3 regions of the Candidatus Thiodiazotropha sp. AKIB8 genome follow, and region 2 is predicted to be linked to each of the others. Evidence: predicted binding sites of a transcription regulator. Region 2 holds the regulator's gene; each other region holds the start of a gene.
The links. Region 2 encodes FliA, which starts transcription of late flagellar genes. Its sites were predicted from a motif close to GCTAAAGTTNNNNNNNNNNCNGCCGATA; they were not measured.
Positions count from the first base shown of each region.

Region 1: the regulator FliA is predicted to act here: its motif matches at 1,802-1,829, upstream of AC4IFB_RS12460 (GGDEF domain-containing response regulator).
Region 3: the regulator FliA is predicted to act here: its motif matches at 1,965-1,992, upstream of AC4IFB_RS01365 (chemotaxis protein CheV).

Region 1 is NZ_JBSYOO010000039.1:113,207-116,487, reverse strand. Features, by position in the region: gene AC4IFB_RS12460 (GGDEF domain-containing response regulator) at 1-1,777, opposite strand, end outside; gene AC4IFB_RS12455 (HDOD domain-containing protein) at 2,686-3,281, shown strand, end outside.
Region 2 is NZ_JBSYOO010000022.1:2,401-5,681, forward strand. Features, by position in the region: gene flhF (flagellar biosynthesis GTPase FlhF) at 1-743, shown strand, start outside; gene AC4IFB_RS04145 (MinD/ParA family ATP-binding protein) at 730-1,608, shown strand; gene AC4IFB_RS04150 (RNA polymerase sigma factor FliA) at 1,614-2,360, shown strand; gene cheY (chemotaxis response regulator CheY) at 2,439-2,810, shown strand; gene AC4IFB_RS04160 (protein phosphatase CheZ) at 2,837-3,281, shown strand, end outside.
Region 3 is NZ_JBSYOO010000009.1:12,278-15,558, reverse strand. Features, by position in the region: gene AC4IFB_RS01370 (CheR family methyltransferase) at 123-956, opposite strand; gene AC4IFB_RS01365 (chemotaxis protein CheV) at 998-1,915, opposite strand; gene flgA (flagellar basal body P-ring formation chaperone FlgA) at 2,074-2,787, shown strand; gene flgM (flagellar biosynthesis anti-sigma factor FlgM) at 2,877-3,200, shown strand; gene AC4IFB_RS01350 (flagella synthesis protein FlgN) at 3,206-3,281, shown strand, end outside.

The sequences.
Region 1 (3,281 bases), on a different contig from region 2:
TTATTTCAGGGGTTGCTGATAGGGCGATTTCCGGCTTGTAGAGTTCGTCTAAAAGCTCTGTATCGGATTTTAACTCAGAACTCTTCTCCACCAGAGTCGACACCGGTTCTTTGGCTTCGACCTTTGCCTCCTTGTCCTCGTAGTGCTGCTCCTGTAGCTCATTGACTTGTTGTTGCAGTTGATCCAGCTGCATGCGCAGCAGATTTCCATTATCTCTGAGACTGCTTACCAGTTGATTTGACTTCAGGCTTTCAAGTTCAGCGCGTTCTGCACGGTTCTTGAGTTCTCGCATCTGCTCTTCCAGACGGTTATTTTCCCCTTCAAGTATCTGATGGGATTGTCTCAGTGATGCGGTTCTCTCTTCCTCCTCGTCAATCAGTCGCCGGTTCTCCCGGTCAATGGTTTCGCTACGCTGAGCAAGTTCACTATTCACAGTATGAACTTCGGTGAATTTGACTTTTAGTTGCTGAAATTGACTTTCAACTTCAAAAAGCTGTCTGCGCAATTGTTCTGCCTCTGATGACTCCTTCTTCCAATGATTGACGTCTTCAATCAGTGCTCTATTTTCCGCTGTTAATAGTTCCAGAGTCTGTTTGTAATCGGCAATCTGGGAGGCTTGAGATTCAACATCCTTAGATTGACTGCTGTACTTTGCCTTGATTTCAGCAACTTGCTCAGCAGCCAGGCGGTTGATTTCTGTTGTGTTTTTAGTAAGTGAGTGAGGTGAGCTTGTCTGCGTGTTTGAAATGACATTGGATAGCTCTGAATTCTCCTGAGAGGAGACAGGCGTAAGGTTTTCATTACCTTTGTCGACTACTTTTTCGCCACCATTTTCAAGCGCTGCCTTGAGGCGCCCTTCAGCAAGAATCAATAGGTCCTGCAAGCGTATTCCTGGTTTAATGTCTGGCGCTGAAATCCCAATACTCGCGCCTACACTTTGATCTGACTCTCCTAGATAGAACTGTTTGGCTGCGAGGTCATCCAGTATTCTCCTTCCCAGATACCGAGTTCCTATAGCATTCGATGCTGGACGTAATATGGAGAAGCAACCACTACCAAAGTAGGCAAGAGTGTCGTCCGGATGGATGTGTAGTTGAATAATATCTTTCACAGCAAGCAGAATATGTTCGATTGCAGCTTCGCTGTAGTGTTCGATAATGCTGCTGAACTGGTCTATTTGTACCAGTGCCAGTGCAAGTTCGTTCTTATTGCGGATTGCAAATGAGAGTTCTCTGCTGGCAACCTCCATGAATTGGCTTTTGTCTGCAGTCTCCTCCAAAAAATCTGTCTGTGGATCGGTGGCCTGTGATTCGGTTGAAATCTCTTCAGAAGATTCGGTAGCCAATTCGGTAACGAATTGTTTAATCAGATTTGGATCAAAAGGCTTATTCACCATCCCCGTAGCGCCAAGCTTTTCAAGTTCGTCGGCGATCTCAGGAGATGCTTCGTTTCCTGTTACAACAATAAAGGGGAGGTTAGCAATATGGTTCGCGTCAGAGTTTCTTATTTTGGATAGTAATCCTCGACCATCAAGATTCGGCATAGAGAGGTCACTGAAGACCAGGTTGATCGAAGGGTTATCAGTAAGTTGTTGCCACGCCTGGACGCCATCTTCAACTTCAATCAGATGGCACTCCTCCTTCAATATATTACGAAGAGATACACGGACCACCCGTGAATCATCAGCTATAAGCACAACCGGCTTGTCGCCGGTATGCTGAATAAAGCGATTGAGTGCTTGTTCTGCCATTCCGTCAGAGTCTTGTTGTTTAGACATGGTCGATGCTTTGCTTACTCATAACGTCGACATATCTTATGAAAACTTGAGTGAAAAGAAGGTGATGAATATATTCAAAAAATCTCCTAAATGCATGTATTATCGAGGAAAAATATGTGATACTTGGCGGTTTTTACATGATAAAAATGAGAGACACATCACTAATAGACCGGGTATGGTTTCCTATTTGGTTTACTGGAATAAGATGATTGTATTGTCAGACTGGGTCTGGAAACTGGTAGCGAAGTACTTTTGCAGTGATAATCTGCTCTCTATTATCGTCAAATGTCTTTCTGTTTTTTGTGAAAGATTTAAAAAAATTGCTGTTTAATTGAATTCTGGTTAATTGTTTGAATCGGCACACAGGTAAACATCGATTTAGGGCCTGATAAGTCTTACTGTCCGGACAAAATAGACATCTCTTGCTTTGTAGTTTTTTTAAAACAGGTCTACCAAGTAGAGTGCCTCTTCTGAATTGAGACATTTAATTCACGGAAGAAAGCTGATTTTGCCTTAACGCTTGGCCATGAGATTTTCAATAGCTTTTTCCAGTTTATGTGATCCTTGACGCATACTAATCACTCAACTAGTTTGAATTAATAGGGGAAACTGGAGAAATCCACATACCTTGCCGCTACTTGTCTTGTGTTAATGCGGGTTGGAGTATGGCCTGATAGAGACATATCTCAATTAAAGCCTACTTGCTCAATGAGCGGAGTGCAGTTCAGTTGAAAGCGCTGGATATATAATAAGTGGGTGATAGATAGTTAATATGGAATCTGATGGTTTTGAAATGTTGATTGGACTAGGGCCTGGCTTGCGAACATTAAAATTAAATATGAATCAGTGTAGCCATTCTCTGGCTTCATTTGAAAAACCTTCTGAATCACATGGTTGGTCGTTAACTCATGAGTAAATCGGTTTTTACGCTTGCAGATGGTGAGGCAGTTAATACTGAGACCGATCAGGAACGGGAAAAGAGGCGGTTTGAATCTACAACAACGAAAGCCTTTGTCGATTCGGTAAAAAAGGATCTTCTAGCCAATGATATCTATCTTCCCACACTGCCGGCATTAGCTCTGGAAGCACTGATTATAATCAATGATGTGGATAGCTCCGCATCAGATTTGGAGAAGGTGATCTCTCGGGATGCATCCCTTACCGCCAGGCTCATACGTTACGCCAATAGCCCCCTCTATCGTGGCATGAATACTATTGCGACAATTAAGCCGGCAATCACCCGTATTGGATTCCAGAGGGTTAAAAATGCGGTCTATGCGGTATCGATGAAGGAGGTATTTCGAACCCCAATCAAAGAGATTGAGAGGAGAATGGATAGGCTTTGGAACCATTCAGTCAAGGTGGGTGCTCAGGCTGCAATGTTAGCGAAAGAGCAACCGGGTTTAGATCCCGATGTGGCGTTGGTGGCTGGCCTTGTTCATGATATAGGTCATATTCCACTTTTAATAAAAGCCTGTGAATTCAAAGAATTAATAGATAATCC
Region 2 (3,281 bases):
CTCCTGAACTGGCCTGGAGACAGGCTTTGAATCATCTCGGTCGGGAATTTCTGGTTGAGCATGACGATCTGCTTAATGCCGGAGGTATTCTGGCTCTGGTCGGCCCAACCGGCGTTGGAAAGACAACAACCATCGCCAAACTGGCGGCAAAGTTTTGTCTACGCCATGGTAATCGCCATCTGGCACTGATTTCAGCGGACAGCTATCGCATTGGTGCTCAGGAACAGTTACAGAACTATGGTCAAATTCTGGATGTGCCTGTTCGCAGCGTCACTTCCCCTGAGGAGTTGAGTAGTGCTCTGCATGCATTTGCAGAAAAACGCCTGGTATTGATCGACACAGCAGGAATGGGTCAACGGGATCTGAAATTGACAGAGCGTCTAGCGCTCTTGAATCAGGGTAATCATCCGGTGAAGGCCTTACTGACACTCTCAGCGACTACACAGCGTAGCGCTCTGACTCACGCGATTCGTTCATTTGGTGCTATCTCACCTGTGGCTGCAATCCTGACAAAAATGGATGAAGCCGCCTCCCTCGGTGGTGTGTTTTCTGCGTTACTGGAAGCTAGGCTTCCCCTGGCGTTTACCACTGATGGCCAGCGGGTGCCTGAAGATATTCATGTTGCCCGATCCGAAGTACTAATAAGACAGGCTGTTGAAATGACGCAACAGACAGAACATCAACCCGATGAGGAGTATCTGGCTATGGCCTTCGGAGGAATGAGCGAACATGCAAATGTCTGAACATATCGAAGACCAGGCAACCGGACTACGTAGGATGGTTAACCCAGAACCTGTTAGAGTAATTGCTGTTACTGGCGGCAAGGGGGGCGTGGGTAAAACCAATATTTCCGCCAACCTGGGGATTGCCCTCTCCGAAATGGGACGGCGGGTGATGCTGTTGGATGCGGATATGGGTTTGGCTAATCTGGACGTGGTACTTGGATTACATGCTAAACTAAACCTCTCCCATGTGATGCGGGGTGAAGCTTCCCTTGAGGATATCATTGTCACCGGGCCAAAGGGTTTGCGGGTTGTACCGGGCGCCTCTGGTATTCAGCACATGGCGGAGATGTCACCAGCAGAAAATGCAGGATTGATTCATGCATTTAGTGAGCTGGCCAATGATGTGGACATATTGCTGATCGATACTGCAGCAGGTATTTCTGATTTGGTAATCAGCTTTAGCAGGGCGGCTCAGGAGCAGATTGTGGTTGTCTGTGACGAGCCAGCATCAATTACAGATGCCTATGCCATAATTAAACTATTAAATCGAGAGCATGGTATCAGTCGTTTTCGTATACTGGCCAATATGGTCAAAACTGTTCAGGAAGGACGCGATCTGTACAACAAGATGTGTCGGGTTACTGATCAGTATCTGGATGTTATGCTCAGCTACATGGGCAGTATTCCGTATGATGAGCAGCTCAGGAAAGCGGTGAAGAGTCAAAAACCGGTGGTTGAGGCCTTTCCGAGATCGAGAGTAGCGCAGGCGTTCAAGAATTTAGCCAAGAAGGCCGATAACTGGCCTGTACCAACTGGAGTCAGTGGTGATCTGCAGTTTTTTGTCGAACGCCTGATCCAATTTTCAAGCCAATATGGGGAGTAATGACGGTGAACGGTTTAGCGACATACACCGCCGTGCAAAAGCAGCAGAGCTACAATGACTTGGTTAACCAGCATGCAGGGCTGGTCAAAAGGATCGCCTATCATTTGATGAATCGATTGCCACCTAATGTGCAATCGGATGATCTGATCCAGGCAGGTATGCTGGGTTTGCTGGAAGCAAGCAAAAACTATGATCCCACTCAGGGTGCCAGTTTTGAGACCTATGCGGGTATCCGCATCAGGGGGGCCATGCTGGATGAGATCAGGCGTAGTGATTGGACGCCACGTTCTGTGCATCGTAAGGCACGCATGGTGGCCGAGGCGATGCGAGAAATCGAAAACACCGAGGGTCGAGATGCTCGGGATATCGAGGTGGCGCAGGCGCTTGAGATGAGCCTGGAGGATTATCATCAGATCCTGCAGGACTCAACCGGATGCCGGATATTCAGTCTGGATGAATTGACAGCAGTCAGTGATGGCTTTCCGGCTTCCCGTGAAGGCCCGATGGACAGCCCCTTTGAGGGTTTGCAGAAGGATGCCTTCAAGAAGGCGCTGGCTGAGGCTATAGCCAGTTTACCTGAACGGGAGCGATTGGTGATCGCTATGTATTATGACGATGAAATGAATCTTCGGGAGATCGGGCATGTGTTGGGTGTCAGTGAATCTCGGGTCTGCCAGATACACAGTCAGGCAACCTTGCGATTGCGCTCTAGACTGACAGAATGGCTCTCACTAGTGCACGAAGAAGAGTAGTAATTGGTTGGCCTGTAGATGCCGTGATTGGAGATGACCGGTAAAAAATACAGGAGGGAGTAAGCATTGGACAAAAATATGAAGATCCTCATTGTGGATGATTTCTCCACAATGCGGCGAATTATCAAAAACTTGCTGAGAGACTTGGGTTTCAACAATACCCAGGAGGCAGACGATGGCTTGACTGCATTGCCCATGTTGCAGAGCGGGAATTTCGATTTTCTCGTCTCAGACTGGAATATGCCTGGCATGACGGGTATCGATCTACTGAAGGCTGTGCGAGCAGATGAGAAACTGGCTGGCCTGCCAGTTCTTCTAGTGACAGCTGAGTCTAAACGCGAGCAGATTATTGAGGCGGCCCAGGCAGGCGTCAACGGTTATGTTGTAAAGCCCTTTACCGCAACCACCCTGGAAGAGAAGATCGGTAAGATCTTTGAACGCGTGGGTTAACCTTTTTTCTCCGGGAGTTTCTCACTATGGGGCAACAACAGGATAACCAGCTGCGTTTAGATACAGCCAAAGCGTTGGTCAGCAGTTTGGAATCAGGCGATGAAGAGGAGTCTGAAAGGCTGATCGCAGCACTGACCACTCCTACAAATAATGATCAACTGTTTCTTGAAGTCGGTCGTTTGACACGCGAGCTGCATGATGCGATCAACGGGTTTCTACTCGATGCACGCATCAACGATATGACCAGTTTTGAAATACCTGATGCCAAAGAACGGCTCAGTTATGTCATTACAATGACTGAGCAATCTGCGGATCGTACCCTGACAGCGGTTGAAAAGAGTATGCCGTTGGTTGAAGGCATTGAATCCCAATCCGCTGAATTATTGGAGCAGTGGGAGCGATTGCGTTCTCGTATGCTGAATAAGGATGACTTTAAGGATCTGAGTCTTTCTTTGTCTGAATATCTCGCCA
Region 3 (3,281 bases), on a different contig from region 2:
CTTACCAAGGGGAGCAACGCCGCAATCGCGGCTTGAGTGGCTTCCCGCAGGGCGAGGCAGGTGATTAAAACGCAAACTGAGATTGGCCTTGTCTAAATATAGGGTTTATATGACGCACCACACTAGGACTTAAGCCTGTATGAGATGCCCCCATGACCTACCTTCATCTCAAACCGATTGGTTAATTGATTGATAGATTCTGTGGAGCCGAGAAAAAGATATCCCCCAGGATTGAGAATATCAGCCATGCGATTAACGATATCTTTTTTCAGTTCATTGGAAAAATAGATCAGAACATTGCGACAGAAAATCACATCGAAACGCCCCATCACCTGATAGTTGTCAGCCAGATTCATTGGCCTGAAACTGACCCGGCGTTTGATCTCCGGTTTGACCTCAATACAATCACCTTGAGGGGTGAAAAAGCGACTTTTCTGTTCGGCAGTCAAGCCGCGCTCAACAGACAGACCACAGTAGACACCCGCTCTGGCCTCATCTAAAACTTTGCTGGAGATATCAGTGGCCTGAATTTGAACCTGTCGAGCCTGCCCCTTCATTGCCTGATATTCATCTGCAATCATACTGATGTTATAGGGTTCCTGACCACTGGAACAGGCAGCTGACCAGATGCGTATCGCACCACCCCGTTGCTGATTCAGATCGGGAAGGATTGTCTCCTTCATCAGAATATAGTGTCCGATATCCCGAAACCAAAAGGTTTCATTGGTTGTCATGGCATCGATGACTTTAACCTTCAATCGGGAATGAATGGGAGATTTGATCTGCTTCAGCAGTTCACCGAGAGAGGCAACTCCTGCCTCCTTCATAACGCCACCCAAACGGCTCGAAACAAGGTACTCTTTGCCATTTCCCAGCAGGATTCCGCACGCCTGCTGCAGAAAATTCTTAAACGCCTCATAATCTGCCGGCGAAATAGCCGCTGTTCGGTTGTACATAGTAGTATCTTGTTATTCAGCTGTATGAATAAGGCTAGCGTTTAAGAAATATCTTTCAGACGCTTAGTTACTGTTGAAACCAACTCGTCCGGCATAAACTTAGCGAGAAAATGGTTGGCTCCAACCTTTTTAACCATACTCTCATTGAATACACCACTTAATGAAGAGTGAAGAATAACATACAGGTCAGTCAGCTTCGGATTTTCTCGAATTGCGCTCACCAGGGAGTAACCATCCATCTTTGGCATCTCAATATCCGAAATCACCATCGCAAGCCAGTCACTCACCTTACCCTCTTCAGACCAGCTTTCAAGGTGCTTCAAAGCCTCTTTGCCATCCTTTGCAAGGATCGCCTCCAGCCCGATCTCTTCAAGCACCTTCTTGATCTGATTACGAGCTACCATCGAGTCATCCACAACCAAGACTTTAAAGGCTGTAACATCCGCACCTTCTACGTCTATCGGCTTGGTGATCTCTTCATCAATCCCCAAAACTTCACTCAACACCTTTTCAACATCGATTATCTCTATCAAATCACCTTCAATTTCGGTGACTGCAGTCATATAACTGTTCCGACCCACCCCTTGTGGTGGAGGGAGTATATCCTCCCAATGGGTATTGACAATTCGCTCCACGTTACCGACAAGGAAGGCCAGCAACCGCCGGTTGTATTCGGTGATGATAATAAAATAGTCTTTGGCATTGCCCATCTTCGGTCCGCCAATGGCATGACAAAGATCCATGACCGGGATGTTGTTGCCACGTATTGAGGCGACTCCCCTTATATTCTCATGGGAACCAGGCAGTGCAGTTAGAGGTGGACACTGAACCACCTCCTTCACCTTGAAGACGTTAATGCCAAAAATCTGACGCCCTGATAGACGAAACAGCAGTAATTCAAGACGATTCTGTCCAGCCAGCTTGGTTCTTTGGTCAACACTGTCTAACATTGACGCCATTCTCTGACACCTCAATCTAGTGATATATATTGAATTTCATCAATAGGTATGGCGGCTTGCAGGCCTCGACCTTTAGGCTTAATAAATTCAACAGCCATATCCATTTATCCACGGCACATTGCTTGCATAGTTTATTGGCAAATAGGTGGAGATACAGAATGATCAATCCGAAAGCACTAGGACTCAGAATACTGCTGGGACTGCTCCTGGCAGGATCTGCCTCTGCCCAGCCCACGGATAATGAACATCAGTCCCATCAATCCATTGCTGATACAGCCAGAGACTACTTGCAATCGACTCTGACCCAGGATGTGGCGGGAGCAACCATAAAAATCTCCTCATTGGATCATCGACTCAAATTAAAGCAATGTGAAACTCCTCTGGAGGCTTTCAGCCCCCCTGGTGGCGTCAAGCTGGGACGCACCTCTGTAGGCGTCAGATGCGCCTCCCCTGCCCCCTGGTCACTCTATATATCTGCCAATGTCGGCATTCAGGCCCCGGTCGTCTTTGCCGTCAGAGACCTGCCAAGAGGAGAGGCGATCGACAGTAAAGATCTTAAAATAAAAATATCCGATACCAGCCACCTGCTCCGCGGATATTTTGAGTCTGTTGACGAAGTGGTGGGACAGACCCTGAAGCGAACTCTGCGCAGAGGCCAGGTTGTCACCCCATCGATGCTGGTGGTAAGAAAAACTATAAAACGGGGAGACCAGGTAACCATTCTGGCAGGCTCTGGTGGTATCCAGGTGCGAATGCAAGGCAAAGCCATTAAACAAGGCAACCCTGGAGATCTGATTACGGTAGTGAACAGCAAGTCAAAGAAGAAGATTGAGGCACGAGTTGTATCGAAGGGATTGGTGATGGTCGACTGAAGTCTGTTACACAGAAATTCGATCTATGATTTAAGTTGCATTAACATAAGACGATATTAGCTTTGTATACATCTCATTGAGGTAGCACGATGCCCATTCAAATCAATAGTCTTTCAAGCCGGAATCTGAAAGGAACGGGCAAGAGCAGCAAAAGTGGCAAGACACAAAGCACAGGGAAGGCCGGCGGAAGCAAAGCCCCGTCAGCAGCTGCAGCAACTTCAGGCGGCGATCGCCTCGATCTTACCGGTGATGCCGGAAAACTACAGGAACTTGAGGGAAGAATCGCCAATATGCCGATTGTTGATGCACAGAAGGTCGAAGCCGTACAACAAGCCCTTGCGAATGGAAGTTTTACTATCGACCCTAAAACAGCAGCCGATAAAATGCTGGCTATGGAACTCTCTCTTCCTTAACCGATATGCCAAACAATACTCAAAATCAAACTACTTTTAGCAAGCTCCTGAATAGCGAAATTGAGCAGACTAATAGCCTGC